DNA from 3 places in the Brevibacterium sp. Z349TD_9 genome. Region 3 is predicted to be linked to each of the others. Evidence: predicted binding sites of a transcription regulator. Region 3 holds the regulator's gene; each other region holds the start of a gene.
What was found. Region 3 encodes HspR, which represses chaperone genes until heat shock. Its sites were predicted from a motif close to AAGTTGAGTCNNNNNGACTCAACTT; they were not measured.
Positions count from the first base shown of each region.

Region 1: a site for HspR is predicted at 4,279-4,303, ahead of AC0VYB_RS03270 (ATP-dependent Clp protease ATP-binding subunit). Genes of this name have one in related genera too.
Region 2: a site for HspR is predicted at 3,506-3,530, ahead of clpB (ATP-dependent chaperone ClpB). Genes of this name have one in related genera too.

Region 1 is NZ_CM149680.1:756,253-766,680, reverse strand. Features, by position in the region: gene AC0VYB_RS03280 (YidC/Oxa1 family membrane protein insertase) at 1-38, shown strand, start outside; gene AC0VYB_RS03275 (metallophosphoesterase family protein) at 143-1,183, shown strand; gene AC0VYB_RS03270 (ATP-dependent Clp protease ATP-binding subunit) at 1,716-4,262, opposite strand; gene AC0VYB_RS03265 (DUF4188 domain-containing protein) at 4,401-4,952, opposite strand; gene AC0VYB_RS03260 (MerR family transcriptional regulator) at 5,063-5,689, shown strand; gene AC0VYB_RS03255 (DUF3152 domain-containing protein) at 5,712-6,458, opposite strand; gene AC0VYB_RS03250 (VOC family protein) at 6,492-7,145, opposite strand; gene AC0VYB_RS03245 (VOC family protein) at 7,142-7,792, opposite strand; gene AC0VYB_RS03240 (TIGR04028 family ABC transporter substrate-binding protein) at 8,029-9,735, shown strand; gene AC0VYB_RS03235 (ABC transporter permease) at 9,735-10,428, shown strand, end outside.
Region 2 is NZ_CM149680.1:3,593,118-3,603,545, forward strand. Features, by position in the region: gene pheA (prephenate dehydratase) at 1-256, shown strand, start outside; gene AC0VYB_RS16570 (FAD-binding dehydrogenase) at 285-1,973, shown strand; gene AC0VYB_RS16575 (NAD-dependent epimerase/dehydratase family protein) at 2,039-3,040, opposite strand; gene AC0VYB_RS16580 (hypothetical protein) at 3,306-3,476, shown strand; gene clpB (ATP-dependent chaperone ClpB) at 3,583-6,189, shown strand; gene AC0VYB_RS16590 (HTTM domain-containing protein) at 6,634-7,860, opposite strand; gene AC0VYB_RS16595 (DUF5819 family protein) at 7,850-8,623, opposite strand; gene AC0VYB_RS16600 (CaiB/BaiF CoA transferase family protein) at 8,769-9,956, opposite strand; gene AC0VYB_RS16605 (agmatine deiminase family protein) at 10,191-10,428, shown strand, end outside.
Region 3 is NZ_CM149680.1:3,453,315-3,463,742, forward strand. Features, by position in the region: gene AC0VYB_RS15985 (purine-cytosine permease family protein) at 1-1,619, opposite strand, end outside; gene AC0VYB_RS15990 (heat shock protein transcriptional repressor HspR) at 2,078-2,527, opposite strand; gene AC0VYB_RS15995 (DnaJ C-terminal domain-containing protein) at 2,542-3,591, opposite strand; gene AC0VYB_RS16000 (nucleotide exchange factor GrpE) at 3,806-4,477, opposite strand; gene dnaK (molecular chaperone DnaK) at 4,477-6,351, opposite strand; gene AC0VYB_RS16010 (IS30 family transposase) at 7,015-8,049, shown strand; gene AC0VYB_RS16015 (HNH endonuclease) at 8,293-9,288, shown strand; gene AC0VYB_RS16020 (universal stress protein) at 9,437-9,898, opposite strand; partial or broken gene AC0VYB_RS16025 (CitMHS family transporter) at 9,908-10,428, opposite strand, start outside.

The DNA of each region.
Region 1 (10,428 bases), 1.2 Mb from region 3:
TCGGGGTCGATCACACCGGCGCGCCACGTGAACTGTAGTTGGTCCTGAGGTGACGGACATGAACTCGAATTGAACTCCCCGGTTCAGGTCCGGTCAACCGAGCGGACACTTCGCCTCTGTGTGGCGCCCCTATCGTGACGCCATGGTCAACAGACGCACACTCATCACCACCGCCGGCGTCGGCGCCCTCGGCGCATCGCTCGGCTTGGCAGCACCCGCCTCGGCGAAACCGGGAGGCAACGACAAGGGAAGGGGCCGCGGCCGGGGCCGCGACAAGGGCCAGGTGACGACCTTCAACGTCATCTCCGACATCCAGGGCGACCTCGGGGACTTCGGCGTCGCACTCGACGACATGGCCAAGATCAACCCGGGCAGCTCCGGCCTCGCGATCGCCGGCGACATCACCCCTCGCGGATACGACTTCGAGTACGCGAACGTGCGCAAGCGCATGGACAAGCACACGTCCCCCGGCACGGTGGCGTGGGCGATCGGCAACCACGAGTTCTACGTTCCCAAGTACAAGGATCCGAACACGCTGTCCCAGGACACGTGGCCCAACGACGTCGTCGAGGACTCGCTGTTCAAGTCGTTCTACAACTTCGCCGGCCGCAACTCGATCTACGAGGAGTTCAGCTTCGGCGGCATCCCTGTGCTCGCGATCGGCACCGAACGCTACATGCGGTACCACGACGAGAAGCTCTGGGACGAGGTCTGGATGAGCGACAAGCAGTTCTCGTGGCTCGAGGATCGCCTCGACTACTGGAACCGGCGGAACAAGCCGATCATGATCATCACCCACCACCCGCTGCCGAACACGGTCTCCGGGACGAGGAACAAGCTCTACCTCTCGAACTACCTGCAGTCCGATCGCCTCCTCGACCTGCTCGGGCCGTACAAGAACGTCTTCCTCTTCTCCGGACACACGCACTGGGACCTCGAGCTCTCCGACTGGTACACGCGACGCGTCGTCCCCTCCTCGGGCAACCTCTCCGGCTTCAATGTCTTCAACACCGGCGCGATCGAGACCGGCTACACCGACAACGGAACCGGCGGCGAGAAGAGCGTGCCCGGCGGGTTCAACCAGGGACTCCAGGTCGAGGTCTCGGATGACTCCGTGACGGTCCGCGCGCGTGACTTCAAGCGCAAGGCGTGGATGAAGGAGATCACGGTTCCGCTCGCCTGAGTCGGCGGGGTGCGGCCTCGGCGGGGTGCGGGCGCACGACATCGACGCGGTGGTCCGACATATACGCGGTCTGCTAACCGCGTATATGTCGGACCACCGCGTCAGTAATCTGCGTCGTGTCGGTTCACCGCGTTCGTGTCGGTTCACCGCGTCGGTGACGTACTCGCCGCGATCGCTCCCAGAGTGCGCTCCGCCGAGACAGCACTCGGTGCCCAGACAGCACAGTGCCCGGGTGGGAATCTGCTTCCCACCCGGGCACTGGCCGTGCAGTCACACACGATGCTCGAGGAACGCCGCTGGTCAGGCGCTCGCATGGCCGACCTCACACGCCTGACCTCGCGCACTCAGTCTCACACGCCTGACCGCACGCGGCCAGCCTCACGCAGCCGGCCTCGCGCACTCAGTCTCACACGCCTGACCGCACGCACTCAGTCTCACACGCCTGACCGCACGCGGCGGACCTCACACGCCTGACCTCGCGCGCTCAGCCTCACGCGCCTGACCGCACGCGGCCAGCCTCACGCAACCGACCTCACGCAGCGAGCGGCGCGCGCTCCTCTCGCGGGGCGACGACGAGCTCACCGTCGGAGACGGAGACCTCGACGGTGCCGCCCTCGGCGACGGCCTCGGTCACGAGGATGTCGGCGATCCGGTCGTCGAGCTCGCGCTGGATCACCCGGCGCAGCGGACGGGCGCCGAATTCGGGCTCGTAGCCCGCCTCGGCGAGGAAGTCCACGGCCTCCTCGGTGATCTCGAGCGCGATCCCCTGACGGGAGAGCCGCTCGATCGAGAGTTCGAGCTGGAGGCGGACGATCTCCCGCAGCTGCGTGCGGTCGAGCCGGGAGAACATCACGGTCTCGTCGATCCGGTTGAGGAACTCGGGACGCATGACCTCCTTGAGCCGGCCCTTGACCTTGGCGCGCAGATCCTTGTCCGTGACCGTCGCATCCGCCGACGTGAAGCCCAGCGGGGTGCTCTGGCCGATGAACTCGGACCCGAGGTTCGAGGTCATGATGATGACCGTGTTGCGGAAATCGACCGTCCGACCCTGACCGTCGGTGAGCCGACCGTCGTCGAGGACCTGGAGGAGCAGGTTGAACGCATCCGGGTGCGCCTTCTCGACCTCGTCGAGGAGGATGACCGAATACGGGCGCCTGCGAACCTGCTCAGTGAGCTGTCCGGCCTCGTCGTAGCCGACGTAGCCGGGAGGAGCACCGACGAGACGCGACACGGTGTGCCGTTCCCCGAACTCGCTCATGTCGAAGCGGATCATCGCCGCCTCGTCATCGAACAGGGTCGCAGCGAGGGCCTTCGCCAGCTCCGTCTTGCCCACGCCCGTCGGGCCGAGGAAGAGGAAGCTGCCGATCGGCCGCTGCGGGTCGCCCATGCCGGTCTGCGACCGGCGGATGGCCTTGGACACCGCGGTCACGGCGTCGTCCTGACCGACGACGCGCTCGTGGAGCATGCCCTCGAGTCCGGCGAGGCGGATCTTCGTCTCCTGCGTCATGGACGACGCGGGGATCCCGGTCGCTCGGGACACGACGGCAGCGATCTGCTCGGCATCGACGACCCGGTCGCCGCCTTCCTTCGCCGAGGCGGCCGCTGAGCCGAGGACGGCTTCGAGCTGATCCGTCAGGGCGGAGATCTCGTCACGGATCTCCCCGGCCCGCTCGTAGTGCTCGGCGGCTATCGCGGAGTTCTTCTCCGCTTCGAGCTCGCCGAGGCGTGCCCGCAGCGCCGAGGTGTCGACGACGGGTCCGCGCTTGAGCGAGAGCCGCGCTCCGGCCTGATCGATGAGGTCGATCGCCTTGTCCGGCAGGTACCGGTCGGTGATGTAGCGGTGCGAGAGTTCGACCGCTGCCCGGATCGCCTCGGCGTCGTAGGTGACGCCGTGGTGGTCGGCGTAGCGACCGGAGAGGCCGTCGAGGATCGTCACGGCGTCCTCGATGCTCGGCTCCCCGACCATGACCGGCTGGAACCGGCGGGCGAGTGCCGAGTCCTTCTCGATGGTCCGGAACTCCCGCAGCGTCGTCGCGCCGAGGAGGTGGAGATCTCCGCGGGCGAGCCTCGGCTTGAGGATGTTGCCGGCGTCCATCGAGTTCGATTCGCCGTTGCCGCCGGCGCCGACGAGCGTGTGGAGCTCGTCGACGAAGACGATCGTGTCGCCGTCGGCGGCGATCTCGTCGAGCGTGTTGGTCAGTCGTTCCTCGAAGTCACCGCGGTAGCGGGTGCCGGCGAGCATGCCGGGCATGTCGAGGGCGATGACGCGCTTGCCCTGCAGCTGCGCGGGAATCTCGCCGGACTCGATCGCCTGGGCGAGGCCTTCGGCGATCGCGGTCTTGCCGACACCGGCTTCGCCGATGAGAACGGGGTTGTTCTTCGTCCGGCGAGCGAGGATCTCGATGGTCTCCTCGATCTCGTCGCCGCGGCCGATGACCGGGTCGAGCCGACCCTCAGCGGCGAGCGCGGTGAGGTCGGTGCCGAACTTCTCGAGCATCGACTCCTCACCACCGGTCTCACCGGAGGCGTTCGCATTCTGCTTCGCCTCGGCGGCCTGAGCACCGGCCTGCAGCGTGGCCTGGGTGACCCCAGCCTGCGCGAGGATCCGCCCAGCGGGCATCTCCTGGTTGAGGACGAAGGCGAAGAACACGTGCTCGGGGTCGATGTAGGTCGATCCGAAAGCACGTGCCACCTGGTAGGCGTCGAGCAGTGCCTTCTGGGCAGCGCCCGTGAGCGTGGGCGCACCGTCGCCGGTGCGTGATTCGGCTGCCTCGGGCAGTCGTTCGTCGATCGCGGTCACGATCGCCTCGGGGTCGGCGCCCATCTGACGCAGCGACGCCGAGCCGTGCTCGGATTCGACCATGACGCGCAGCAGGTGCAGCGCGTCGACCTCTTCCTGGCCGCGACCGCGGGACAGGGCGGCGGCACCGTCGACGACCTCCCGGGTGCGCTTGGACAGCAGCCGGTTGATGTCGACGGAACGGCCTTGACGTGGGGTGTTCTGACCCTGCAGGTAGCGAGCGAGGAACTCGTCGAACGAGCCCTCGCCGCCGCTGGAAGGTCCGAAGAAGTTAGCCAAAGTGACCTCCTCTTGAAAGTTGAGTCAGGGTGACTCAGTTAAGTCCTTTGACCCAATCAACGAGAATCACTTCGGGGTTATTCCCCGCCCGAATCCGAGCGTGAGCGAGGTCTCCGCGGCCGCTGCGGCGCGGGCCCCTCACCGGTCGCGACGCGCCTGCCGGTCACGGGCGCGGGCGCTGCGCGGACCGACCGGACGGGTGCCGACGGCCTTCGCGAGGCCCAACGGCGGCGTGCCGACGTACATCGACTCGGCCCCGGCGACGGGGAACGTCTCATGCCAGACGCCGACGGCGTTCGGCGCCGAGCGGGCCCGCTTGTTGAACGCCGTCCAGGCCGGACGGTGCTCGGATTCGGGGGCGGCGGCGTAGCTGTAGATCTTCTCGAGCGAATCCCAGTACTGGACGAGCCAGGGCCCACGGGGATCGAACACGAGCCGGTAGCCGCGCATTCCCGAGTCCGGGTCCGCGGAGAGCTCGGCGAGCATCCGCGGCATGGCCGCGAAGACCGGTATCCACTGGTCGAAGCGCCACCATCGGCGGATCCGCATGCCGATGATGAAGACGACGAGCTCGCCGTCGTAGTCGCGGGTGAGCTTCTCCGGCCCGGGGACTGCTCGCCGCGAACTCCTCGGCGCGCCTGCGCCGGTCGGTGGATCAGTCGCCTCTGGTGTGTTCGCTGTCGTCGCCATCGCTCGCCCCTGCCATAATGGATATCTGCACTCTCCAATATTGGATACCTTGACTCTCCAATGTCAAGGGTCGGTCGACATTCGTCTCCGATGAACGAAACGAGGTCCGCATGCGCATCTCCGAGCTCTCGCGCCGCAGCGACGTGCCGGTGGCGACGATCAAGTACTACCTGCGTGAAGGTCTGCTGCCCGTCGGCGAGCGGACCTCGGCGACGCAGGCGGTCTACTCCCAGGCGCACGTCGACCGCCTCGAGCTCATCCGCGCGCTTCTCGGCCCGGCACGGCTCTCGATCGAGAAGGCGAAGCGCGTGCTCGGAGTCATCGACGATCCGCCGGAGACGTTCATCGGCGTCCTCGGCGCCGCACAGGAGGCGACCGCGCAGGAGCCCGCCGATGCCCCCGACGACGGCCCTGCCCTTGCGCTCATCGCTGAACTCGGATGGTCGGTGGATCCGGAGAGCGTCGAGGTCCGCCAGCTTGCGAGTGCTCTGCGCGCCGTCGAGGCCGGCGGCGTCGAGGTCCTCGACGGCGGGCTCGCTCGCTACGGTCGTACCATCCATGACCTCGCCGAGGCGGAGGTGGCGACCGTGCCCACCGACGAGATCGACGGGGCCGTCCGTCAGGCCGTGCTCGGCACTCTGCTCCTCGAACCCGTGCTGCTCGCCCTGCGCCGGCTGGCCCAGCAGGATGTTGCGACCCGGAGGTTCAGGGACGCAGATTCGAGCGCTGAGGGCTGAGGGCTGAGGGGAGCCTGTGCCCCTAACCTTCAGACGGCCAGCCATTGGGCTTGCAGCCTTGGAGTCCCTTCGTCTGCTGCTGCATGAGCGGGGCGGTCTTTCCCGTGCCCGGGCACGATGCGTGTCCGTGGCCGAGGGCGTGGCCGACCTCGTGGTTGATGAGGTACTGCCGGTACTGAGTGAGATCGTCGAACTCCTCGGTCGCACTCACCCAGCGCTTCGCATTGAGGATGACATTGGGCCCGTTGCGGCACGAGAGCTTGCCGAGGGTGCGCAGCGGCAGGCACATCTCGTCGACGGTGTTCGGGCTCGCGATGCTGATCATCGCATCCTGTCCCTTGTCGACGAGCTCGATCGAGACATCGTCGATGTCCTGCCACCCCCGCTCGTCCTGGAGCGTATCGATGATGAAGCCGGCCGCCTCGTCGACGTCGATCGGCAGGTTGTCCTCGACCCGCAGCGCGACCTGGAACGTCCGGCCGCCGTCGCGGTTGGGACCGACCTCCTCGGCGGGCCGCTTCCACTCTCCGCTGCCCTCCATCTCGATGTCGTCCTCGCTCACCGCCTCCTGCGTCGACCCGGTGGTCGGACCCGTGGTCGGCTCGGCCGGCTCGGTCACCGAGGGGGCGGCGATCGTCTCGACGGCCTGCGGCGTCCGCCGCGTCTCTGTCGGCTCAGCAGCCGGCGCGCACGCGCCGATACCGGCGAGGAGCGTGAGGACGGCGAGCGCCGAGGCGGCACGGACGGCGCGCGAACGGGGATGAGTCACAGGGCGAGTCTAACCGGGAGAGGGGCGCAGCCCTCAGAACTCGAGCCGACCGCCCGGTCCGCGGAGCACCGCCTGCAGCCCATACGCCTCACCGGCGACCACCGCGGCGTCACCGACTCCGAGGATCTCGAGAGCGCGCCGGGTCGCCTCGGCATCCGGTGAGGAGATCGAGAACGAAAGCAGCTCCACGGTCGGCAGGCCCGCCTCGGCGGGGTGCGCCGACTCTCCCCAGTCGATGAGGAACGGCTGCGTCCCCTCCGCCGGCAGGGGCGCCCGGGAGGTCAGTCGCCACTCGAGCAGCTCGCCGTCCGCGGTCTCACGCGACATGTCCCTCACCTCGCCGATGTCGACGCCCGCGGAGTTCGCCGCCGCAACCCTGTCCGGGAACTCCGGCGGGTGGATCGCCCATGTCTGCAGGGTCGGGGCTGTCGCCAGATGCGCATCGAGCGGCAGGGTCCCGTCGGCAGGGCGCTCCTGCCCAGGATCGGGGCCGAGGATCTCGAGGTACGTGCGCGCTCCCGCCTGCCATCCGGCCGGGGCGAGTCCGACGAGGAAGTTCGCCGTCCCGAACCCCGGATGCCGTCCCCCGGGCACCGGCCTCACTCCGGTCGCCCGCGCGAAGTCGGCGACCCCGGCAGCGAGGTCGGGAACGGTGACGACGAGGTGGTCAAGATGAGCAGGGATCACAGGATCCATTGTCCACCCGGCCCCTCGAGCCGCACATGGAGAGCGTCGACCTCACCCTCCTCGACCTCGATCCTCGCATCGAGGGCCGCGAGGACGGCGCGGACGGCTCCGGGGTCGGGGCTCGTCGCCCAGAACTGGTCGAGCGTGACCCGCGGCAGGTCCTGCTCGGCCGGGTGCGGTGAGCCCTTCCAATCGATAAGGAAGGGCTGGACTCCCCCGAGCGCGAGCGGAGTCCGCCGCGTCAGCCGCCAGTCGAGGACCTCACCTTCTGGGGTCCGCCGGCTCATGTCATAGACCCCGCCGAGGTCGACGGGCGGATCGTTCGAGACCGCAGCAGCCGCGACGAGGCCGTCGAAGTCATCCGGGTGGACCGCCCACCGCTGAACGACGGGTTCGGTGACCCCGGCGAGCCGGGTCTCGGCGAGAGCCGGATCCTGCTCCGGATCCGGGCCGAGGATCTCGAGATACCCCCGAGCCAGGGCGGAACCGCCCGCCTCGAAACCGAGCAGGGCGTTGGCCGTGCCGGCCTCCGGATGGGCACCTCCGAGCACGGGACGCACCCCGAGTACGACTTCGCATTGCTCAACAGATTCAGCGAGATTCGGGACGGCGATGACGACGTGGTCGAAGGCGCGCGGCAGCAGCATGTCTCAATATTAAGGCACGAGTTGACGCCGCGTATCCGGGTGCGGTTGACTCGTCCCATGCAGACGAACCCGCGGAGCGCCACATGTCGGACGATGATGTGCGCCCACATGGAATTGATGCCGACCGCCGATTGTTGAGCTAAACAGCTCCGATCCTTTCCGGCTCAGGCCTGCACCACCGCTCCACCGCTCTCGGGAACCTCTGCGCTCCCACCTGCTCGAAGGACCTCACAACCATGACCTTCACCTCCACGACGGAGCCCCGCTCCCCCGCCTCGGCGAGGGCGATGCGGACCCGCCGCAGCATCCTCGGCGTCGGCCTCGGACTCGGCACCTTCATCACGCTGAGCGCGTGCACACCCACGGACACCGACCCGCTCACCGACGGAGCGCCGGTGACCGGTGGGGTGCTCACGTACTTCGAGCCGCAGACATGGACGCTGCTCTACCCGCCGTCGGTGGGCTTCTACCCCAACGGCGGGATCATGAACAACATCTCCGCCCGCCTGCTCTGGCAGGACCCGACGACCCTCGAGCTCCATCCGTGGCTGGCCACCGAGTTGCCCGAGGTCAACGCCGACGCCACGCAGTACACGTTCACCCTGCGCGACGGCGTCACCTACTCCGACGGGTCGCCGCTGACACCGGCGAACGTCGCGAAGAACTTCGACCTCTTCGGCCGCGGCGACGAAGCCCGGACCCTGCCCGTGTCCGAGCAGATCTCGAACTACGAGCGCAGCGAGGTCCTCGACGACCGCCGCGTCCGCTTCCACTTCAGCGCCCCGTCCCCGGGCTTCGCGCAGGCGACGTCGACGATGAACGCGGGCCTCCTCGCCGATTCCACCCTCGACCTCGACGCCGAGGGCTTCGGACCCGGCGGAGCGACGAAGATCCACACCGCCGGCCCCTTCCGCATCACCGCGGAGACGATCGGCACAAAGCTCTCCGTCCGCGCCCGCGAGGACTACGACTGGGCGCCGCCGCACCTCAAGCACCAGGGCAGGCCCTACCTCGACGGCATCGACTACATGGTCAACAACGAGTACTCGGTGCGCATCGGCGCCGTCCTCTCCGGTCAGGCCGACGGGGTCCGCGACGTCCAGGCCCCGGACGAGACCCGCGTCGAAGAGCAGGGGCTGCGCCTCTATGCGAAGGCGACGAACGGGATCAACAACAGCATCAACTTCCGCTTCCGCACGGACCTCCTCTCCGACATCCGCGTGCGGCAGGCGCTCATCGCGGCGATCGACCGGCAGGAGATCGTCGACAAGCTCTTCACCCCGAACTACCCGCTGGCCACCGGCCTCCTCGCCAAGGGCGCGATGGGCTACAAGGATCAGTCGGGGTCGTGGACCTACGACCCCGCCGAGGCGGCCCGCCTCCTTGATGAGGCCGGATGGGTCCTCGGCGAGAACGGGTACCGGGTCATGGACGGGCAGGTGCTCGCGCTGACCGTGAACACGGCCCTGCCCCAACCGCGGTCGAACGAGGTCCAGACGCTCATCCAGCAGCAGCTGCGCCGCGTCGGTGTGCGCCTGTCGATCAACCCCGGCGACCAGGCGAAGCAGACGCTCGACGCCCTCGAACTCGATCGCATCCAGATCTACCACTCGATGGTCGCCCGCGCCGACTACGACAACCTCCGGTCGAACTACTCCTCGGTCAACCGCGACGTCTTCCTCAACGCCCCCGGCCGAGACGACACGCGCGACGACACCGTCGACCCCGAGATCGACCGCCTCCTCGAGAAGCTCGCCTCCGAACCGGAGACGACGAAGCGCCAGGCCGCCGCCGAGGCGGTTCAGGACTACCTCGTCGACCAGGCCTATGTCCTCCCGTTCTTCGAGGAGCCCCAGGTCTTCGCGTTCCGTCGCCGCGTCCACGGCTTCACCACCGAACCCGTTGGCCGTCCCGACTTCTACAGCACCTGGATTGCGAGCTGATGATGATCGACCTCCGCTATGTCCTCCTCCGACTCGGCCAAGCCGTGCTCGTCCTCCTCCTCGCCTTCACCGCGGCCTTCATCCTCCTCTCGGTCATCCCCGGCGACGGCGTCACGGCACGCTTCGCCGATCCCGCGCTCGGCCTCTCCGCCGACCAGGTCGCGGCGATCCGTGCCGAGACCGGGGCCGACGAGCCGCTGCTCGCCCGGTATCTCATCACGCTCGGAGGATTCCTCACCGGCGACTTCGGCTTCTCCGTCCAGACGGGGGCCGCGGTCTCGACGATCGTCGCCGCGGCCCTGCCGTCGACGATCGCCCTGGCCGTCTCCGGCTTCCTCACCGCGGTCGTCCTCGCCGTTCTCATCGCCGTCTTCGCGACCTACGGTCCGGCGACCGGCCCGCAGGCGTGGGTGCGCAGGGTCCTCGACTCCGTGCCGAGCCTCTTCATCTCCATCCCCGTGTTCTGGCTGGGGATCCTCCTCATCCAGGTCTTCTCCTTCCAGCTCGGCATCGTCTCCGTCGTCTCCCCCACCCCCGCCGAGGCGCTCGTCCTCCCCACGCTCACTGTGGCCGTCCCGCTCTCGGCCCCCATCGCGCAGGTCCTCATCCGCTCGATCACCGAGGTCAAAGCCGCAGGCTTCGTCAAGGTCACCGCCGCCAAGGGCGCGTCCGAGAGGTGGATCCTCATCCACA
Region 2 (10,428 bases), 140 kb from region 3:
GTCGCGGATCGAGTCACGCCCCACCGGTGACCGGCTCGGCCTCTACCAGTTCTCCATCGACCTCCTCGGCCACATCAGGGAGGCCAGGGTCTCCGACGCCCTCGTCGGGGTCCACCGGGTCGCGATGAGCGTGAAGTTCCTCGGCAGCTACCCGAGCGCCGACGCCACCCGTCCGATCATCGATCCGACGACGACGGACTCCGCGTTCGCCGAGGCGACCGCGTGGCTGACCGGAGTCCTCGACCGCGACGACTGATCCCACCCCCGCGACGAAGGAGTCGACGATGGACACCGCCCCTGCCGGCACCGGCACGCCCCCTGCCCCCGACGCGATCATCGTCGGGGCGGGACTGGCCGGCCTCGTCGCCGCCTTTGAGCTCACCCGTGCGGGCCGGAGCGTCCTCATCGTCGACCAGGAGAACCGGGCCTCCCTCGGCGGGCAGGCGTTCTGGTCCCTCGGCGGGCTCTTCCTCGTCGACTCCCCCGAACAGCGTCGCCTGGGAGTGCGGGACTCCCTCGACCTCGCCCGCTCCGACTGGGCCGCCTCGGCGGGGTTCGACCGGGAGGAGGACCGCTGGCCGCGGAAGTGGGCCGATGCCTACCTCGACTTCGCCGCCGGGGAGAAGCGGGACTACCTCCACGGCCTCGGGCTGCGGCTGACCCCGATCGTCGGGTGGGCCGAACGCGGCGGCACAGACCCCACCGACCACGGGAACTCCGTGCCCCGCTTCCACCTCACGTGGGGCACCGGTCCCGAGGTCGTGCGGATCTTCCGGGAGCCCGTCGAAGCCGCCGAGGCGGCCGGCCGGGTCGACTTCCGCTTCCGTCACCGGGTCGATGAGCTGCTCACCGACGACCGCGGTGTCGTCGGCGTGCGCGGACGGGTGCTCGCATCGAGCCCGACGGCGCGCGGGATCGCCTCGAACCGGGAGGAGGTCGACGACTTCGAGTTCCGCGCCCCGGCCGTCATCGTCACCAGCGGCGGGATCGGGCACAGCTTCGAGACGATGCGCAGGTTCTGGCCGACCGAGCGCCTCGGCCCGTTCCCCGAGCGGATGCTCGCGGGCGTGCCCGCCCATGTCGACGGGCGGATGCTCGGCATCGCCGAGGCGGCGGGGGCGAGTCTGATCAACCGGGACCGGATCTGGGCGTACACCGAGGGCATCGAGAACTGGAACCCGATCTGGCCGGGCCACGGGATCCGCATCATCCCCGGCCCCTCCTCGCTGTGGTTCGACGCCGCCGGGCAGCGTCTGCCCGCCCCGAACTACCCGGGATTCGACACGAACCGGACGATGGCCGCGATCCTGAGCACCGGGCACGACTACTCGTGGTTCGTCCTCAACGCCTCGATCATCCGCAAGGAGTTCGCGCTCTCGGGCTCCGAGCAGAACCCCGACCTCACGCTCAAGGACATCCGGGTCACCCTCGACCGCGTGCGCTCCTCCGGCGCGCCCGCCCCCGTCGAGGCGTTCACCCGGTTCGGGTCCGACTTCGTCGTCGCCGAGACCACCGAGGAGCTCGTCGCGGGGATGAATGCCCGCTCCCGGGGCCCGGTCATCGACCACGATGACCTCGTCGCGCAGATCGCAGCCCGGGACCGGGAGATCGGGGACGCCGACCCCCGGGATCCGCAGGTGCAGGCGATCCACCGGGCCCGGCGCTACCTCGGCGATCGGATCGTGCGGGTCCAGCGCCCGCATGCGATCCTCGACCCCGCGCACGGACCGCTCATCGCCGTCCGGTTGGGAATCCTCTCGCGCAAGACCCTCGGCGGGCTCGAGACGAACCTCGACGCCCAGGTCCTCGACTCCGGCGGTGAGCCGATCCCGGGTCTCTTCGCCGCCGGTGAGGTCGCCGGGTTCGGCGGCGGCGGAATGCACGGGTACAACGCGCTCGAGGGGACGTTCCTCGGCGGGTGCATCTTCTCGGGACTGCGCGCCGGTCGCGCCGTGGCCGCACGGCCGAGGTAGGGCGTCGGCGGCCTCAGGCTGAACTGACAGTGTGCGGTTCAGGCGGCGGGGCCGGGGGCGTCGGTTCAGGCGGCGGGGCCGGGGTTCTCCGCGTCGGGGGCGGTCGCCTCGGCGCCCGAGACGGGGCCGGCGGGGCGCTGGAGGCGCGACGGGGTGAGGTACTGGGTCGTCGAGATCCCGAGCACCCGCTGCTGGCGGGAGAGGTTGTACGTGCGGTCGTGCTGGAGGTATTCGACGAGGAACAGCCGGGCGCTGTCCCCGCGCCGGAACAGCGACTTCACCTTGAGCCCCACCTTCGCTGCGACGAGCGCCTTGTCCTTGGCGATCGCCTCGATGACGACGGGGTCATAGCCCATCCGGGCGAAATGCGTGGCCACCGCATCCTTGAGGCGGTAGGGGATCGGGTCGCCGATGTTGAACGGCCCCGAGGCCTTGGGCACGTCGAGACACGCGAGTGCCGCCCGGACGAGATTGTCGATCGCCGTCAGGGTCATCTTCTGCCGACCGCCGCCGGGCAGGGTGAGGACCCCTTTGCGTGCGAAGCAGCGCAGGCTGGGCATGAACATCGTCTCGCCCGGGCCGTAGACGGCGGCAGGGCGGAGGATCGCGGCGTCGGGACGGATGCGGGTGACCAGCTGCTCGGCGAGCACATGGGTCTTCGCGTAGTCGTCGTGGTACTCGCTCGGGTCCTTCGGGCCCGCCTCCTCCCAGAGGTCGGTGTGCGGGGCCGTCGGTGAGTAGACGGTCGTCGAGGACAGATGGACGATCCTCGCGTCCTCGAAGGCGTCGAGGACGTTGCGGGTGCCGGTGACACGCACGTCGTAGAAGTCGTCGTAGGCTGCGGTGACGTCGTGGATACCGGCACAGTGGAAGACAGCGGTGACTTTCTTCGCCAGAGAGCGGATCGGGGCCGGCGCCTCCTGTCGGATGTCCCATTCGTGGAAGTTCACGCCCGGGATCTGCGGATCCCGTCGGCACAGGGCGTAGACCGGTTCGTCACGGGTCGCCAGGGCACGGGCGATGGCACCGCCGATGAAGCCGCTCGCCCCGGTCACCACTATCGCCACGGCCGCTCCTCGCTCTTTCCCGCTCTCACCGGTCCCGGGTGCGCGCATCCCCCTGCGGCATGTCGAGCATGGCCGGATCGGCATCGGTCAGGGGGAGTCCGCTGCACACGGAACACTGCCTTGCCTAAGGCAACTGTAACCGACCACACGGACTCGGCCGCGTCGGGCCCGCAGAAATCGTTCCCCACAAGACCTCATCGTGAGAATACAATTGCCTCAGCTGTAACCGCCCTTGTCCCCAGTCGCCTGGAATCAGGAGCCGCCGATGACGCCGCCGCACACGACCATCGGCCACGGGGCTGCGACGAAGGCCGCCGGGATCCACGCGCGGCCCGGACCACCGCGCCGGCGTCCTCTCTCCCCCTCCGCCCTCGCCGCCCGGGCGGACCCCGCGACCATCCACCGCCCCGGCGTCGAGGCGGTGGTGCAACCCTGATCTCGGCGACAATTCCCCCTCGAAAACCAAAGTTGAGTGGAATAGACTCAACTTTTGAGGTGTTGGAACGAAGAGAAGTCACACACACCAGTTGAAGGAGATGCGCATGGACGCACAGATGACGACCAAGTCACGAGAGGCGCTGCAGGCGGCAGTCAACGACGTCGTCGCGCGCCACAACAACCAGATCGAACCGGCCCACCTCGTCGCGGCGCTGCTCGAGCAGCCGGATTCCCTCGCCTCGAACCTGCTGGCCAAGGTCGGTGCCGACCGCCAGTCCGTTCTCACCGCCGTCGACGCCGTGATCGGCGGATTCCCCACAGTCAGCGGTCAGTCCGTCTCTCAGCCGAGCCTCTCGCGCGCCGGCCTCGAGATGATGAACCTCGCCCAGGAGGAGATGACGGCGCTCGGCGACCAGTACGTCTCCACCGAGCACCTCCTGCTCGCGGCAGCCGCGATGCACGACGGCTCGGGCGATGCCCTGCGCAGCAACGGCGCGAGCCGCGACGCGCTGCTCGCCGCCCTGCCGGAGCTGCGCGGCGGCAAGAAGGTCACCTCGGAGAACCCCGAGGACACGATGCAGTCGCTCGAGAAGTTCGGCATCGACCTCACCGCAGCCGCCCGCGAAGGCAAGCTCGACCCGGTCATCGGCCGTGACAAGGAGGTGCGCCGGGTCATCCAGGTGCTCTCGCGCCGGACGAAGAACAACCCCGTCCTCATCGGCGAGCCCGGCGTCGGCAAGACCGCCGTCGTCGAGGGCCTCGCCCAGCGCATCGTCGCCGGCGACGTGCCCGAGTCCCTGCGGGACAAGACGCTCATCAGCCTCGACCTCTCGGCCATGGTGGCCGGAGCAAAGTACCGCGGTGAGTTCGAGGAGCGCCTCAAGGCGGTCCTCGAGGAGATCAAGAACGCCGACGGCCAGATCATCACGTTCATCGACGAGCTCCACACGATCGTCGGGGCCGGAGCCGGCGGGGACTCCTCGATGGATGCCGGCAACATGCTCAAGCCGATGCTCGCCCGCGGCGAGCTGCGGCTCATCGGCGCGACCACGCTCGATGAGTACCGCGAGAACATCGAGAAGGACCCGGCGCTCGAACGCCGCTTCCAGCAGGTGTTCGTCGGCGAACCGAGCGTCGAGGACACCATCGCGATCCTCCGCGGACTCAAGGAGCGCTACGAAGCGCACCACAAGGTCTCGATCAACGACGGCGCCCTCGTCGCCGCAGCCGGCCTGTCGAACCGGTACATCACCGGCAGGCAGCTGCCGGACAAGGCGATCGACCTCGTCGACGAAGCGGCATCACGGCTGCGCATGGAGATCGACTCGGCTCCGGCCGAGATCGACGAGCTGCGCCGTGCCGTCGACCGCCTGAAGATGGAGGAGATGGCCCTGTCGAAGGAGACCGACTCCGCCTCCCAGGAGCGGCTGAGCAACCTGCGCGCCGACCTCGCGGACAAGGAGGAGAACCTCCGCGGCCTCGAGGCGACGTGGGAGTCCCAGCGGGCCGGCCTCAACCGGGTCGGCGAGCTGAAGACGAAGCTCGACGAACTGCGCTCGCAGGCAGAGAAGGCCCAGCGCGACACGGACCTCGAAACGGCGTCGCGTCTGCTCTACGGGGAGATCCCCGCGGTGCAGAAGGAGATCGCCGAGGCCGAGGCCGAGGAGGCAGAGGCCGACGCAGGCCAGACCAGCGATCCGATGGTCAGCGACAAGGTCACGGCCAACGACATCGCCGAGGTGGTGGCGTCGTGGACGGGCATCCCCGCCGGACGCCTCATGCAGGGCGAGGTCGAGAAGCTGCTCGGGGCGGAGAACGAGCTCGGCAAGCGCCTCATCGGGCAGAAGGATGCCGTTGCCGCGGTCTCCGATGCGATCCGCCGCTCCCGGGCCGGGGTCTCCGATCCCGACCGGCCGACCGGGTCGTTCCTCTTCCTCGGACCGACCGGCGTCGGCAAGACGGAGCTTGCGAAGTCACTCGCGGACTTCCTCTTCGACGACGAGAAGGCCCTCATCCGCATCGACATGAGCGAGTACGGGGAGAAGCACACGGTCTCCCGCCTCGTCGGTGCTCCCCCGGGATACGTCGGCTACGACGAGGGCGGTCAGCTCACCGAGGCGGTGCGTCGGCGTCCGTACTCCGTCGTCCTCCTCGACGAGGTGGAGAAGGCGCATCCGAGCGTCTTCGACATCCTCCTCCAGGTCCTCGACGACGGTCGTCTCACGGATGGTCAGGGCCGCACGGTCGACTTCCGGAACACGATCCTCATCCTCACCTCGAACCTCGGTTCCCAGTTCCTCGTCGATCAGGCGATGACGGCGCAGGAGCAGAAGGATGCGGTCATGGACGTCGTCGCCTCGGCGTTCAAGCCCGAGTTCCTCAACCGGCTCGACGACATCGTGCTCTTCGACGCGCTGAGCAACGACGAGCTCACCTCGATCGTCGACCTGCAGATCAAGAGCATGGACAAGCGCCTCGCGGATCGTCGGATCACCCTCGACGTGACCCAGGAGGCCAAGGACTGGCTCGCGCTCGAAGGCTACGATCCGGCCTACGGTGCGAGGCCTCTGCGCCGTCTCGTCCAGCGCGAGATCGGGGACAAGCTGGCGCGGAAGATGCTCGCCGGCGACATCCAGGACGGGGACACGGTCCTCGTCACGATGCCCGAGCACGCCGACACGACGGGTCTGGAGCTCCAGGCCAAGCAGTGAGGCATCCGGGCTGAGCGGCCGACTGCTCATCAAGCCGACTGCTCATCCGGCAGACTGCTCATCCGAAGGAGGGGCGACCATCATGGTCGCCCCTCCTTCAGTGTGTCCGGGGACGTAGGCTGCTCGGGTGAGCGCGTGTCGAAGGGCCGGCGGGTGGCGTGAGGCGGGTGCCCCTCCGAGACGGGTGCCTCCCCGAGGCGGATCCGGTTCGAAATCCGGCCTGCATCCGAACCGGATCCTCCTCGGGGAGTGCAGTGGCGGCTGAGTCGGTGGCGTCCGCGCGCTGAGGGCCGTCGCCGAGGCTGCTCGGGTGAGCGCGTGTCGAAGGGCCGGCGGCTGGGGTGAGTGCGTGCCTCGTCGAGGCAAATGCCTCCCCGAGGAGGATCCGGTTCGAAATCCTGCCCCTATTCGCACCGGATCCTCCTCGGGGACCGCCGTGGTGGGTCAGTCGGTGGCGTGGTCGGCCCTCGGAGTGGCGTCAGGCCGCTGCGCCTCGGGCGCCTGGTCGTGGCTCGTCCCGGCACCCCCTGCACCGCTCGTCCCGACGCTGCCGGCGCTTCCGGCACCGCCCGCACCGTCGGCGACCCCGCTGCCGGCCCCAGCACGAGCACCAGCCCCAGCACCGACCCCGGCAGGAGCGGTCTCGCGTGCGGCACCGTCGGCTTGCGCGGCACCTCCGCGGGTCGAGGACCACCAGCGGCGGAGGAATGCGCTGAATCGTTCGAAGCTGCGGTCCTTGATGAAGATCGCGTCGACAGCGATCATCGTCAGCGAGAACCACGGCAGGCCCATGAGCAGCGCGATGCCGAGGTGGAAGGAGAGGATGCCGACGAGCGCGATCGCCCGCGTCCACCGGTTGAAGAGCATGAACGGGAACGCGCTCTGGAAGAGGATCGACCCCCACGAGATGACGACGACTCCCGGCCCCCATGCGGTGACGAGGTCGGAGAGCACGGGCCAGGTGCCGAACTGCTGGGTCTGGAGCGGATTGTAGACGGCGAAGCCGTGCTGCCATGCGGTGCCGCCCGCCTTGTAGAGGGCACCGGACATGTAGATCGCGCACACCTGGAAGGCGAGGACGACGATCGCGAGGTTGTTGGCCATGATGAGGTACCACGGTCCGTCCTCGGGTCCGAGGTCGGTCCCGTGCCTCCGGCGCCTGCGCGCATCGAGCGACCAGCGCCTGGTCGTGTCGGCGAAGAGGAGGGCGATGAGGAACATCCGGTACGCGTTGTCGCCCTGGTCGCCGGCGCTGTCGTTGAGTTCGATGAAGCTCACCCAGAGGATGAGGTAGAACGGCAGGATGATGCGCGTGCGCCACCCGAGGATGACGGTGACGGCGAGGATCGCCAGCCCGATGATCATCGCCGTGTAGAGCGGCGGGTTCGTCACCGCCCGGTGGAAGAGGGAGAAGAGCCAGATGTTCGGGAAGTCGCTCTTCGGCTGGGCGATCTCCCCGTTCCACGCCGCTCCGACTCCGAAGGCGTAGTTGCGGGCCGCGAAGTTCGTCAGCAGCAGCCCGAGCCCCGTGATCCCCATGAGGATGCGGGTGACCGCGAGCCCGTAGGTCGCGTGGTAGCGGCCGGTGAGCAGCTCCTCGAGGCGGTTCCAGCCCCGACCGAGTGCCGCGACGACCCGCGCGGAGACCGTCATGTCCTTCTCACTGCTCACTGACGCACCTCACTGTGTCCGAGGCGCAGAAGTACTGCGCGAACTCCTCGTTCGACTGGTTCTCGGCGAACGACAGGGCCCTCCAGCCGACGGGCACCGGCTGGATCGCGGGCCGCTCTGCGTCCTTGTCGTTGCGTTTGGCGAAGGGCACGACGTTCTGCCGGGCAGCCTGGTACTGCACCCGCTGGACGTCCTCTCCCCAGACGGCGAGCGCGACCTGTGTCGCATACCGGGTGGCGACCTCTTCGTCCTCGAGGTAGCTCGAGACCGCACCGTCGGGGTCGTCGTACTCCGACAGCTTGGCCTCGAGACGATCGACGGAGTCGTCGCCCTTGAAGTAGTCGAGTGCGACGATCGACTTGTGGTCGTCGCTGAGCTCCTCCCACGACCCCTTGAGGTCCGAGGCCACCCCGATCGCCAACCCGGCCGAGCGCGGAGGGAAGAGCTTGTACGTCGAATGGTCGAGTTCGACATCGGTGGCGCGGACCCAGTCGGTCGTCTCCTCGCCGCCGTCGGGGGTGGAGACGACGGCACGGACATCGAAGTAGTAGTCGCCGTTGATCGGCTCGGGGGCGAAGACGCTCCACGACTGCCCCCACATCGGGATCATGTACTTCGAGAGAAGGTCCCCGGGGATGACCTCGCGCAGGGCCGAGGACGGAGCGATCCAGAGGAAGGTGGCGAACAGGTGGAATCCGGTCAGCGCCATGGCGATGACCATGATCGTCCGCTTGAGCGCGGGATGAGTCTTCTTCTCGTCCATCTCAGTTCCGGGTCGTCGGCAACAGGTTCGGTTGTGCGATCGCCGTCGGGACGCGACTCTGCGCCCTCCGATTCAGGAATCGCACAGACTCCAGGCTACTCGAGTTCGCCCGATACGCACGGGCCGATCGCCGAGGAAGGACCGCTCAGCCGCGCAGCCACTCCTTGACGAGATCGGTGCTCTGCCCCAGCGTCGGCGGGGCGAGATCGTAGCTCGGCGGGGTCTGCGAGAGCCGGATCGGGTTGGCCACGGTGGGGATGACCCGCTCCCCCGCCCCCGCCTCGGCGACGGGGTCGAGGCCGAGCCGGGCGGCCAACTCGACGCCCTGAGTGATCGTGTTGATCGGCGCGCACGGCAGCCCAGCCGCCGTGAGCGTCTCGAACCACTCTTGGTTCGTGCGCTCCGCGAGTGCTGAGACGAGGAAGGGCTCGAGTTCGCTGCGGTTCTCGTTGCGGTTCGCGGCCCGGGCGAAGCGGTCGTCGGCGGCCCATTCGGGGTGGCCGAGCACCTCGGCGAGGCGGTCGAACTGGGCGTCGTTGCCGATCGCGATGATGATCTGGCCCTGCTTCGTCGGCATCGGCTGGTACGGGTAGAGGCTCGGGTGGGCGTTGCCCATCGCCCGCGGGGTGACCCCGCCGGCGACGTAGGCCGAGGTCTGGTTCGCCAGACCCGAGAGCGCCGAGGAGAGCAGGTTCGTCTCGACGAGCTGGCCCTGCCCCGTGTTCTGCCGGTGGACGAGGGCGGCGAGGATCCCGACGGTCGTGTGCAGTCCGGTGAACACGTCGACGATCGCGACACCGGCCTTGACCGGGCCCGATTCCTCGGTGCCGGTGACACTCATGAAGCCTGAGAGCCCTTGGATGAGCAGGTCGTAGCCGGGCTGCGGGTTGTCCCGGCCGAAGCCGGTGACCGAGGCGTAGACGACGCCCGGGTTCTCCGCGCTCACCGTCTCGTAGTCGAGGCCGTACTTCGCCAGCCCTCCGGCCTTGAAGTTCTCGACGAGGACGTCGGCCCGCCGAGCGAGCTCCTGGGCGAGCGCGAGGTCCTCGGGGTCCTTGAAGTCGAGGACGACGGAGTGCTTGTTCCGGTTCGCCGTGAGGAAGTACGTCGCATCCTCCCCTCGCCGAGGCGGTGCCCAGTGCCGGGTGTCGTCGCCAGTCCTGCCCTCGACCTTGACGACCGTGGCGCCGAGGTCGGCGAGCATCATCGTCGCGTACGGTCCGGCCAGCACGCGGGAGAAGTCGGCGACGAGGACCCCGGACAGAGGTCCAGTCCCGCTCCGCGCGAAGAGCTCCTCGGCGCCCTCTGTGCTCCCGTGATCCTCGGCGTCCACCTGTGACTCCCTTCGGTGCGGGAGGCAGCGGACCTCGCTGCCCGCTGCGGCCCGCACGTCCATCGTGTGATCTCTCTGACGTCCTGCCTCCCCCGACTATACGGAAGGTCGCAGCCTTCCTGCGGTGCGGAATCCGTTGCCCCGGCGCGCCCGCGGCTCGTTACACTCAGGAGCACGACCAGCACCGGTCCCCGACGCTCTGCGGGGATCCCAGCACCACCGAAGGGGCAGACGATGACGTTCCACATGCCGGCGGAGACCGCCGCCCACGACCGCATCTGGATGGCGTTCCCGTCCTCCGGCTACGCCTTGGGCGCCTCGGAGGAGGACGCCGAGGCGGCACGGAGCACGTGGGCGGCCGTGGCGAAGGCGGCCAGCGAGTTCACCCCGGTCACCGTCGTCGTCTCCCCGGACCAGGTCGATCACGCCCGCCGCCACCTCGGCGAGGGCATCGACATCGTCACCGCCGAAC
Region 3 (10,428 bases):
CGGTCGGTCGACAGTGCCAGTGAGCTGAGGTAGAGGGTCTCACCGTTGGGTCCGCGCTTCGCCGAGGCGATCATGTCCGGACGCTCGAACTCCATCTCCGTGACGTGGCACCACAGGGTGGCGTCGGTGGGGTTGCCGTGGTCGTCGAGCATGGGCACGTCGATGCCGTCGTCGCGGCGGCGCAGGTAGTAGCGGCCGCGGGTGAGGATCGCCATGAGCGGGGTCGCGATGATCGCGATGCCGACGGCGAAGAGCGGCGAGAACGGCTGGACGGCGGCGCCGAAGGCCCCGAAGTAGATCGCGATCGACACTCCTCCGGACAGGACGAGGGAGACGACTCCGACGGTGTTCCAGTCGTAGAGCATCCCGCGGCGGAACTCCGGGGTCTTCGGGGAGAGCCCGAGCACGTACTTGTTGATCGCGATGTCGGCGGCGACGACGCAGATCCACGACATCGCGAGGTTGGCGTAGAAGCTGAGGATCGCGTTGAGGAAGTCGAACATGTTCAGCTCCATGAGCGCGAGCGCGAAGAGGAGGTTGACGACGAGGAAGGTGATCCGTCCCGGGTAGCGCTTGGTGATCCGCGTGTATGCGTTCGTCCAGGCCAGCGAGCCGGAGTAGGCGTTGGTGACGTTGATCTTCACCTGCGAGATGACGACGAGGACGACGGCGAGCAGGAGCGCGAGCCACTGCGGCATCATCTGCTCGTAGGTGGCGAGCAGCTGCTGGACGGGTTCGGTCGCGAAGCGCGTCGCTCCGGGGACGTTGGCGATGAGGTAGACGGCGAGGAACATGCCGATGATCTGCTTCGTCGCCCCGAAGATCACCCAGCCGGGACCGGCGAGGATGACCGCGGTCCACCAGCTGCGACGGTTGGCCGGGGTGCGCGGCGGCATGAAGCGCAGGTAGTCGATCTGCTCGGCGATCTGGGCGATGAGGGAGAGGCAGACGCCGGCGGCGAGCATCGCCGAGGCGAAGTTCGCGCTCTCCCCGCTCTCGCCCTGGTAGGCGAAGAACGAGCTCACGGAGTCGGGCTGGAAGGCGATGAGGTAGCCGACGGGCACGACCATGAGGACGAGCCACAGCGGCGTCGTTGAGACCTGGAGCCGGGCGAGGGCCTTCATGCCGAAGATGACGAGCGGGAAGATGATGACCGTGGAGAGGAGGTAGCCGATCGGGCGCGGTATCCCGAGGCCGAGGTAGAGTCCCTGCGCCATGATCGAGCCCTCGAGGGCGAAGAAGATGAAGGTCGCGAAGATGATGTTCGTGATGACCGAGCCGTAGTAGCCGAATCCGGCCCCGCGAGTGATGAGGTCGAGGTCGAGGTTGTAGCGGGCGGCGTAGAACGCGAGCGGCCACCCGGTGAGGAAGATGATGATCGCCGCGGTGAGGATGCCGAGGATCCCGTTCGCCGTACCGTGGGCGAGTCCGATGCTCGCGCCGATCGAGAAGTCCGCGAGGTAGGCGATCCCGCCGAGCGCACTCGTCGCGACGACGGCCGGCGCCCAAGTCCGGTAGGAGCGCGGGGCGAAGCGCAGCGTGTAGTCCTCGAGGCTCTCCCGCGCCGCGGTCTTCGCCTCGCTGCTGCCCGGCGGCGGTGTCGCCGATGTCTCTTTCATGGTGGCCCTCTCAGTCGCGCCCGATCCCAACATCGCCCATCCTGGCAGGCGATTGTTTCGGTGCGTGTCGACTGAGTTTCGTCCATGTTTCGAGACCATAGTTTCATCTCGCGGACAGGTCCGCGCAGTGGCCAGTGGTGGCTGTGGGAGCAGCCGCGGACATCGGCTGCGCTCAGGGGCTTCCTGCAGGCAGAGCCACAGGAACCGAGCGCCGCTCCGACCCGCGCACACGCAAATGAGTCGGTTTTCGCCCGATCGGTCGGTGCGTGAACAGACTCATCGGGCGAAAACCGACTCAAACCAGCTGGCAGCGCGCGGATGCGGCTCGAAGCGACGCCACTGGTCGCCCGACGCCGCGGAGGAACACCCCGGGCATGAGAAAAGGGGCGGCCTCAGCCACCCCTGTTCGCTCACGCCCGGCGCCGCCCGACGCTCGGCGCCGCGTCGCCGCCAGGCGCTCACACCCTCCGGGCCCGGAAGTCGTCGTAGAGCACCACGGCTCCGGTCCCGGACTCCGGCGACACCTTCGGCCGCCGGCCGCGGGCGATCGAGACGACGTCGCCCCTCGACCCGGCGGCGAACACGCGGGCATCCCGCTCGCGTGCCTCCGCCTGGGCGAGGGCCTCCTCCTCGAGCTCCTGGTTCCGGCTCCGGAGGGCGTCGATCTGGTTCTGCATCTCCATGATCTTCTTGATCCCCACGAGGTTGACGCCCTCGTCCTGGGAGAGATGCTGGATCAGGCGCAGCTTGGCGATGTCCCGCCCCGAGTAGCGGCGGCCCTTGCCGGCCGTCCGCTGCGGGGTGACGAGGCCCATCCGGTCATACTGCCGCAGGGTCTGCGGGTGCATGCCCGCGAGTTCCGCTGCCACGGAGATGACGTAGAGCGCCGCACTCTGAGAGAACTGCATGGTGCCCCGCCGCCTCAGCTCGCCTTGGCCCGATCGAGCAGGCCGGCTCGCGGATCCTCGGACTCGGTCGCCGCCTTGTAGGCCTCGACCGCTTCCTTGGCTTCCTTCGAGAGGTTCTTCGGGGCGACGATCTCAACGGTTACGAGCAGGTCGCCCGTGCCCTTCTTCGTCTGCACGCCCTTGCCGCGCACGCGCAGGGTCCGACCCGAGGGCGTGCCCGCGGGGATCTTCACCTTGACGGGCTGTCCGCCGAGCGTGGGCACCTTGACCTCGGCCCCGAGGGCCGCTTCGTCGAAGCTCACCGGCAGGTCCATCCGCAGGTTGTCGCCGTCGCGGGTGAACACCGGGTGCGGCTTGACGTGGACCGTGAGGATGACGTCGCCGGGCTCTCCGCCGTTCGGGCTCGCCTTGCCCTTGCCGGCCAGACGGATCTTCTGCCCGTCCTTGACCCCGATCGGGGTGCGCACGGTCAGCGGCTTCCCGTTCGGCATCTTCAGCTTGACCGAGGCACCGTTGGCAGCCTCGGTGAAGCTGAGATTGGTCGAGGACTTGATGTCCCCGCCCTTGACCGGGGGCGAGTAGCCGCCGCCGAATCCGCTGTCACCGTAGCCGCCGTAGGAGGCACCGCCGCCGAAGCCGTTGAGCAGATCGGCGAGGTCGGGCGGAACGTCGCCGTATCCGCCGCCGAAGCCTCCGCCGCCGGGCGAGTAGGTCGTGCGTGTGCGCGTGCGACCGCCGCCTCCGAAGAGGTCGGAGAAGACGTCGTCGAACCCGCCTCCGCCGCCGGCACCACCGGCACCGGCGCTGAACCTGGCGCCGCTGCCCATCGCGCGGACCTGGTCGTACTGTTCGCGCGACTCCTTGTTCGACAGCACCTGGTGGGCCTGTCCGATCTCCTTGAACTTCGCCTCCGCCTCGGCGTCCCCCGGATTCGCGTCCGGATGGTACTTCCGCGCGAGCTTGCGGTAGGCCTTCTTGATCTCGGAGTCCGTCGCGTCCTTGGAGACGCCGAGGGTCTTGTAGAAGTCCTTCTCGAACCAGTCATTCTGCGGTCCGGTACTCATCTGGCACCTCCCTTCTTCCTTGTCCTTTTCGTCGTGCCGCTGCCACCTGGCCTCGGCTCTGTCATCGTTTCCCTCATCTGTCTGCTCACAATCCGCAGCCCCCGGACAACGTGTGCGTCCCGGAGACTCCGGACCGTCGCCGAGGCGGTTCCTTCGTCCCAGTGTCCGCTCACGGACGCTGGGAAGCGGTCCCACCTCGGCGGGGTCGGGATCCTCAGTCCTCCGGCTGCTGCACGCCGACGCGGGCCGCGCGGATGATGCGATCACCCATGCGGTAGCCCGGCTGCATGACCATGAAGACCGTCGGCACCTCAACGTCGTCCGACGGCTGTTGCATGAGGGCCTCATGCAGCCGCGGATCGAACTCGTCGCCGACGGCGCCGTACTGTTCGACGCCGACCTTGGCCAGCGCGTCGAGCAGCTTGTTCACGTGGGCCTCGAAGGGCCCGGAGACGTCGCCGTTCTCCTGCGCCAGACGCACCTCGTCGAGGACGGGGACCAAGGCCTCGACGACCTTGATCGTCCCGCCCGCTGCCGCCCGCTCTCGTTCGCGGTCGGCACGCATCCGGTAGGCGGCGTACTCCGCGTTGATCCGCTTGAGATCGGCGAGGTGGGCGGCGGCCTCGGACCCGGGAGCGGGCTCGGCCCCACCCGGCTCGGCGGCCGCCTCGGTGTCGTTCAGCCCCGAGGCATCGGCGGGGATGTCGACTCCGAGGTCGCTGGCATCGGCCAACACTTCCTCGGTGTCCTGTCCCTCCCCGGCCCCCGAGGCCGACTCGGCGTCGGCCTCGGGACGGAGTTCACCGGTGTCCGGATCGACCCGGCGCTTGTCATGGAAGGTGAAGCGTGGCTCCTCGGACGACGGATCGTTGCCCTCGGTGGTCATTACTTCTTCTCCTCGTCCTCATCATCCACGACCTCGGCGTCGACGACATCGTCGTCAGCGCCCGTTCCGGCATCGGAGCCGCCCTGGTCGGAGGCTCCGCCGGCAGCACCGGCGCCGGCTTCCTGCTGTGCGTAGATCGCCTCGCCGATCTTCTGCTGCTTCTCGGTGAGGGTGTCGAACGCCTTCTTCACCGCGTCGTCGTCTTCGCCCTTGAGAGCTTCCTTGACGGCGTCGACGTCGGACTGGATCTCCGACTTGACGTCCTCAGGCAGCTTGTCGGCGTTGTCGTCGAGCAGCTTCTGGGTCTGGTAGGCGAGGTTCTCCGCGTTGTTGCGGACGTCAGCGGCCTCACGGCGCTTCTTGTCCTCTTCCGCGTGCTCCTCGGCCTCACGGACCATGCGCTCGATGTCCTCCTTGGGAAGGGCCGAGCCGCCGGTGATCGTCATCGACTGCTCCTTGCCGGTTCCCTTGTCGGTGGCCGAGACGTGGACGATGCCGTTGGCGTCGATGTCGAACGCGACCTCGATCTGCGGGACTCCGCGCGGAGCCGGCGCGATGCCGGTGAGCTCGAAGGTGCCGAGGTTCTTGTTGTCGCGAGTGAACTCGCGCTCACCCTGGAACACCTGGATCGACACCGAGGGCTGGTTGTCCTCAGCCGTGGTGAACGTCTCCGAGCGCTTGGTCGGGATCGGGGTGTTGCGTTCGATGAGCTTCGTCATCACGCCGCCCTTGGTCTCGAGACCGAGCGAGAGCGGGGTGACGTCGATGAGGAGGACGTCCTTGCGTTCGCCCATGAGCACACCGGCCTGGACGGCGGCGCCGATCGCGACGACCTCATCGGGGTTGACGCCCTTGTTGGGCTCCTTGCCTCCGGTGAGCTCGGTGACGACCTGGGTGACACCGGGCATACGGGTCGAACCACCGACGAGGACGACGTGGTCGATGTCCTTGACGGACACGCCGGCATCCTTCATCACCGCGTGGAACGGGGCCTTCGTGCGCTCGAGGAGGTCCTTGGTGAGGTCCTCGAACTTCGCCCGGGTGAGGGTCTCGTCGAGGTGGATCGGACCGTTCTCGCTCATCGAGAGGTACTGGAGGGAGATGTTGGTGCTCGTCGCGGACGAGAGCTCCTTCTTCGCCTGCTCAGCGGCCTCCTTGAGACGCTGCATCGCCGTCGAGTCCTTGGTCAGGTCGACGCCGTAGTTGTTCTTGACCTGCTCGACCAGCCAATCGACGATCCGCTGATCCCAGTCGTCACCGCCGAGGCGGTTGTCGCCGGAGGTCGCACGGACCTGAATGGTCGAGAAGCCGTCATCGTCCTTGCCGACTTCGAGCAGCGAGACGTCGAACGTACCGCCGCCGAGGTCGAAGACGAGGATTAGCTCGTCTTCCTTGCCGCGCTCGAGGCCGTAGGCCAGAGCGGCGGCGGTGGGCTCGTTGATGATGCGCAGGACGTTGAGGCCGGCGATCTCACCGGCGTCCTTCGTGGCCTGACGCTCAGCGTCGTTGAAGTAGGCCGGGACGGTGATGACCGCGTCGGTGACCTTCTCCTGGAGGTATTCCTCAGCGTCGTGCTTGAGCTTCTGCAGGATGCGCGCGGAGACCTCGGGAGCGGTGAGCTTCTTGCCGCCGATCTCGGTGTCCCAGTCGGTGCCCATGTGGCGCTTGACGGACGCCACGGTGTTCTTCACGTTGGTGACGGCCTGGCGCTTGGCGATCTCGCCGACCAGGGAGTCTCCGTTCTTGTTGACTGCGACGACGGACGGGGTCGTGCGACCGCCTTCCATGTTCGCGATGACCTTGGGGTCACCGCCCTCGAGGACGGCGACGACGGAGTTCGTGGTTCCGAGGTCGATTCCAACTGCACGTGCCATATCGTTTCTCCTTAACTCTCAGAGTCGGCTCGGGCTGAATGCGTGCGGTCGTCCTCGGAAGCCGTTCCGGGAGCTGCCTCCCGGTGTCGCCTCGTCGGACCGCCGTCCGCATTGAGTCTGATGGACTCAAGTATTCTCTTCGCGGCTGAGATCGTCAATCCCCGCCTGTAAAAGTTGCGTACACTAGACTCAACTTTCTAGAGCGACGGGTTATTCCGCATCTGGAGAATTTTTTTCGAGGAGTTCTTCCGAGGCACCGTTGCGGCACAAAGACGCTCGAGCTATGCCTTCGAGCGCGAACGCACCTAGTAGGATACGAACCTGCGCCCACTCAGAGGTGATTTCCCAACTGTCGGCGTCGCCCCCAAGTCACAGTTCGCCGACTTCCGAACCTGCACTCGCTCAAGGGAAGCCACCGGAAATCGAAGATGCTCGTCTGCAAGAGCTGCCTTAGGAATCGCCTGCGGCCACCCGCGAATTCATTAGCAAGCAGTGCCACTCCAGCATTGCAACGAACGAGCACGGTGCCGCTTGGCGGCTGACCGCTTTGAAGATCGGGTCGACTCATACACCCACTCTCTTGGCCAAGTTCGCCAGCTGGTGGTGTCATAGCGTCGAAGCAACACTCCCGGTCGGCGGGGGTCTGATCGGTGGAGTGTGCAGATGGCGCGGGTGGGGTTGTCGTTCAGCGACAGGTCGGAGATCTCGGCGGCCTCGAAAGCGGGCTGGTCGGTGCGGAGGATCGCCCGTCACCTGGGGCGTTGCCCGTCGGTGATCTCGCGGGAGCTTCACCGGAACTCGACGAAGACCCGCGGCTACCAGGCCGTGACCGCAGACGTCAGAGCGCAGCGTCGGCGAGCTCGCCCGCAGCAGCGGAAGGTCGCGGGGGATCCGGTGCTGCAGGCGAGGGTGGACGCCGACCTGGCCGCGTCCTGGACGCCGAACGAGATAGCGGGCCGGTTGCGTCTGGAGGCGACAGACCCGACCGTTGAACGCATGGCGAACTCTCCTGACGCACGCGGCCGAACCGTCTCCGGTGAGGCTATCTACCAGTACATCTACGCAATCCCGAAGGGTGAGCTCGCCCGCAAGGGCATCTTCCTGCAGTCCAAGCGGACCAAGCGCCGACCACGTACGACCGGGCGGACGCGCGGTGGCCCAATCGTAGGTATGGTCCCGATCGCGGAGCGAGGTGAGGACGCCGCCCAGCGTCGGGTGCCGGGGCACTGGGAGGGTGACCTGATCATCGGGAAGAACGGCACCTCGTGCGCGGCGACGCTGGTGGAGCGGATGAGCGGGTTCACCGGGCTGCTGGCCCTGCCCTCGAAACACGCCGAGCCAACCGCTGACGCGGTCATCGAGTTTTTCAACGACCTGCCCGAGATGATGAAGGCATCGTTGGCGTGGGACCAGGGCAGCGAGATGGCCCAGCACGCGAAGGTCTCCCTGGCCACGGCGATGCCGGTCTACTTCGCCGATCCCCACTCGCCCTGGCAGAGGCCCAGCAACGAGAACACGAACCGGCTCTACCGGGAGTATCTGCCCAAGGGCACGGTGATCCCCGATCACCAGCCCTACCTCACCACCATCGCCGAGGAGATCAACAATCGACCCCGCCGCCGACTGGGCTATCTCACGCCCACCGAGGCATTCGCTCGACTGCTCGCCGGCGAGCCCCATGTTGCTTCGACGCCTTGACATCGCCGCTCCTCTCGACCGTCACGACGCAAGTCGGTTCAACAGCGAGTCATTGCGCGCTCGGCCCAAATCGCAGACTGAGAGCAAGCCGTCTTCGGAGAACTCAGCACTCTGCTCAGTTCATACCTACGCGTCAGGGGTAATGACTACACTTCTAATGTGAACGGGCAGCGCAAACGTTGACGAGTCGACAACGATTCCTGAGCAGCCCCTCGACCAAGCCGCAAAGGAGCTCGTCTAGTTATGCCAGTCATCATTGTTCTTGTCGCACTGATCGTGGCGGTTTTCCTTGTGGTCCAGTTCTGGCCACTTGCGCTTGCTATTGCGATCATCTGGGCAGGCGCGGTTATCATCCCCAAGGTCGTGCGCAACATTCGCAAGAATAGGTACTTTGCCAGCGAGGAGTTTCAAGCCCACAAGCAGGCGTTGTCATCATTCGTAGCAGAGCACAACGCGGTCTCGAACTATACGTCCGAGATCCGTCAGCAAGGGTCGTTCGATCTAGGCGTGTCTGGCACAGGCCGCCACGCACATTTGGCAACATTTGAGAACACAAGTCACCATAACTACCGTCGCGACAGAAACATCGCCGACTATCAATCGGGTCACGTCCACAACTGTTCGCTGCAGGTTGTGCGCAATGCCAGCGGGGACCCGATCAAGTATCTGATGAAGTACTTCGAAGTGTCTGTCGACGAAGAGAGCCTGGAGGACGCAGAACGGCTCGGGAACGATATATCTCGCCTGGAGTCGGCTATTGAGAATCTGCGCATGCGCGAGGCGAGCATTCGCAGGTCGATCAATCCGCCAGATTTCATCCTCAAGTACTTCGCAGATGAATTCAATGCGCAGATGGGAGTCGAGGTCTCACCCGTGACCGTCCCGTACCCGGTCTATGCGTTTGAGTACGTCAGCGCTGGTGGAAACAGTTCACAGCGCACTACGATCACGCTCAATTCGGAAACAGTTGACGCCCTGATTGAACGCATCGACGAAAAGCTCAAGTTCAAGAAGAGCGCTGCCGGTCAGAGAGCGCTGATGACGGCAAGTCTCCGAAGCTTCATCAAGCGTCGAGACAACCATACATGTCGCTATTGTTCAGTCTCGCTCGCAGCAGAGCCCCACCTTTTGCTCGAAGTAGACCATATCAAGCCGATCTCCAAAGGTGGGCTCTCGGAGATTGAGAACCTGCAAACTCTGTGCTGGCGGTGCAACCGGTCGAAATCAAACAAATACTAGTTCTGGCCCAGCACGGTTGTACTCATTGCGCAGACGCTCGCTAAGCGTCTCGAAACAACCAAGCTCGCTAACATCCAACTCCCTCGTTTGTCAGTTACTGAGCACAAGGAAGACTTTAGAATTCAGAGTTTGGGAGCCAACCGCTCCCCTACTTGACGACGACCACCGGGCAGCTCGCCTCGAGGATGACGCGCTGGACGCTCGAGCCGAGCAGCAGCTTCATCACCGCCGAGCGCCGCCGGGTGGAGATGACGATGAGCTCGGCCGTCCACCCCTCGGCGAGGTCGATGACCTGGGAGGCGACGTCCGCCTCGGCGCGCAGGACCTCGAACTCGACGCCCGCGGAGCTGAGGGCGTCGACGAGCTCGGTGATCTGGGCGGGATCATTGTCGAGCGGGCCCGCGGGACTGTCGGAGGAGAAGACGACGACCCGCAGCGCCGCCTTCTCGAACCGGGCCATGCGCAGCGCGGTGTCGAGAACGGTCTCCGGCGCATCGAGACGCAGCGCGAGGACGACGGTGCGCTCCGCCTCGGCGATGCCGGCCGAGGCCGCCACCTGCAGGGACGGGACAGGACGACGGTCACGGGGAGTCGAGTAGAGATCGGTCATGACGGCCCCTTATCCGATGGCGATGACGCCGATGAGCACACCGACGGCGAGCATGACGAGCGAGACGAGCAGCGCCCGCCACAGCACCTTCTTGTGATGGTCGCCCAAGTCGACGCCGGCGAGAGAGACGAGGAGGAGGATCGCGGGCACCAGCGGCGACTGCATGTGCACGGGCTGACCGGTGATCGACGCCCGGGCCATGTCGGCGGCCGAGATCCCGTAGTGCGCGGCGGTCTCGGCGAGGACCGGGAGGATCCCGAAGTAGAACGCGTCGTTGCTCATGAAGAACGTCATCGGGATCGAGAGCAGACCGGTGATGACAGCCATGTACGGTCCCATCGAGGACGGGATGACGTCGACGAGCCATGCGGCCATCGCATCGACCATCCCGGTGCCGCTCATGATGCCCGTGAGCACGCCGGCGGCCATGACCATGGCGACGACGGCGATGATCGCCGAGGCGTGGGAGGCGAGCTCGGCCTGCTGGTCCTTGATCTTCGGGAAGTTGACCATGAGCGCGATGACCATGG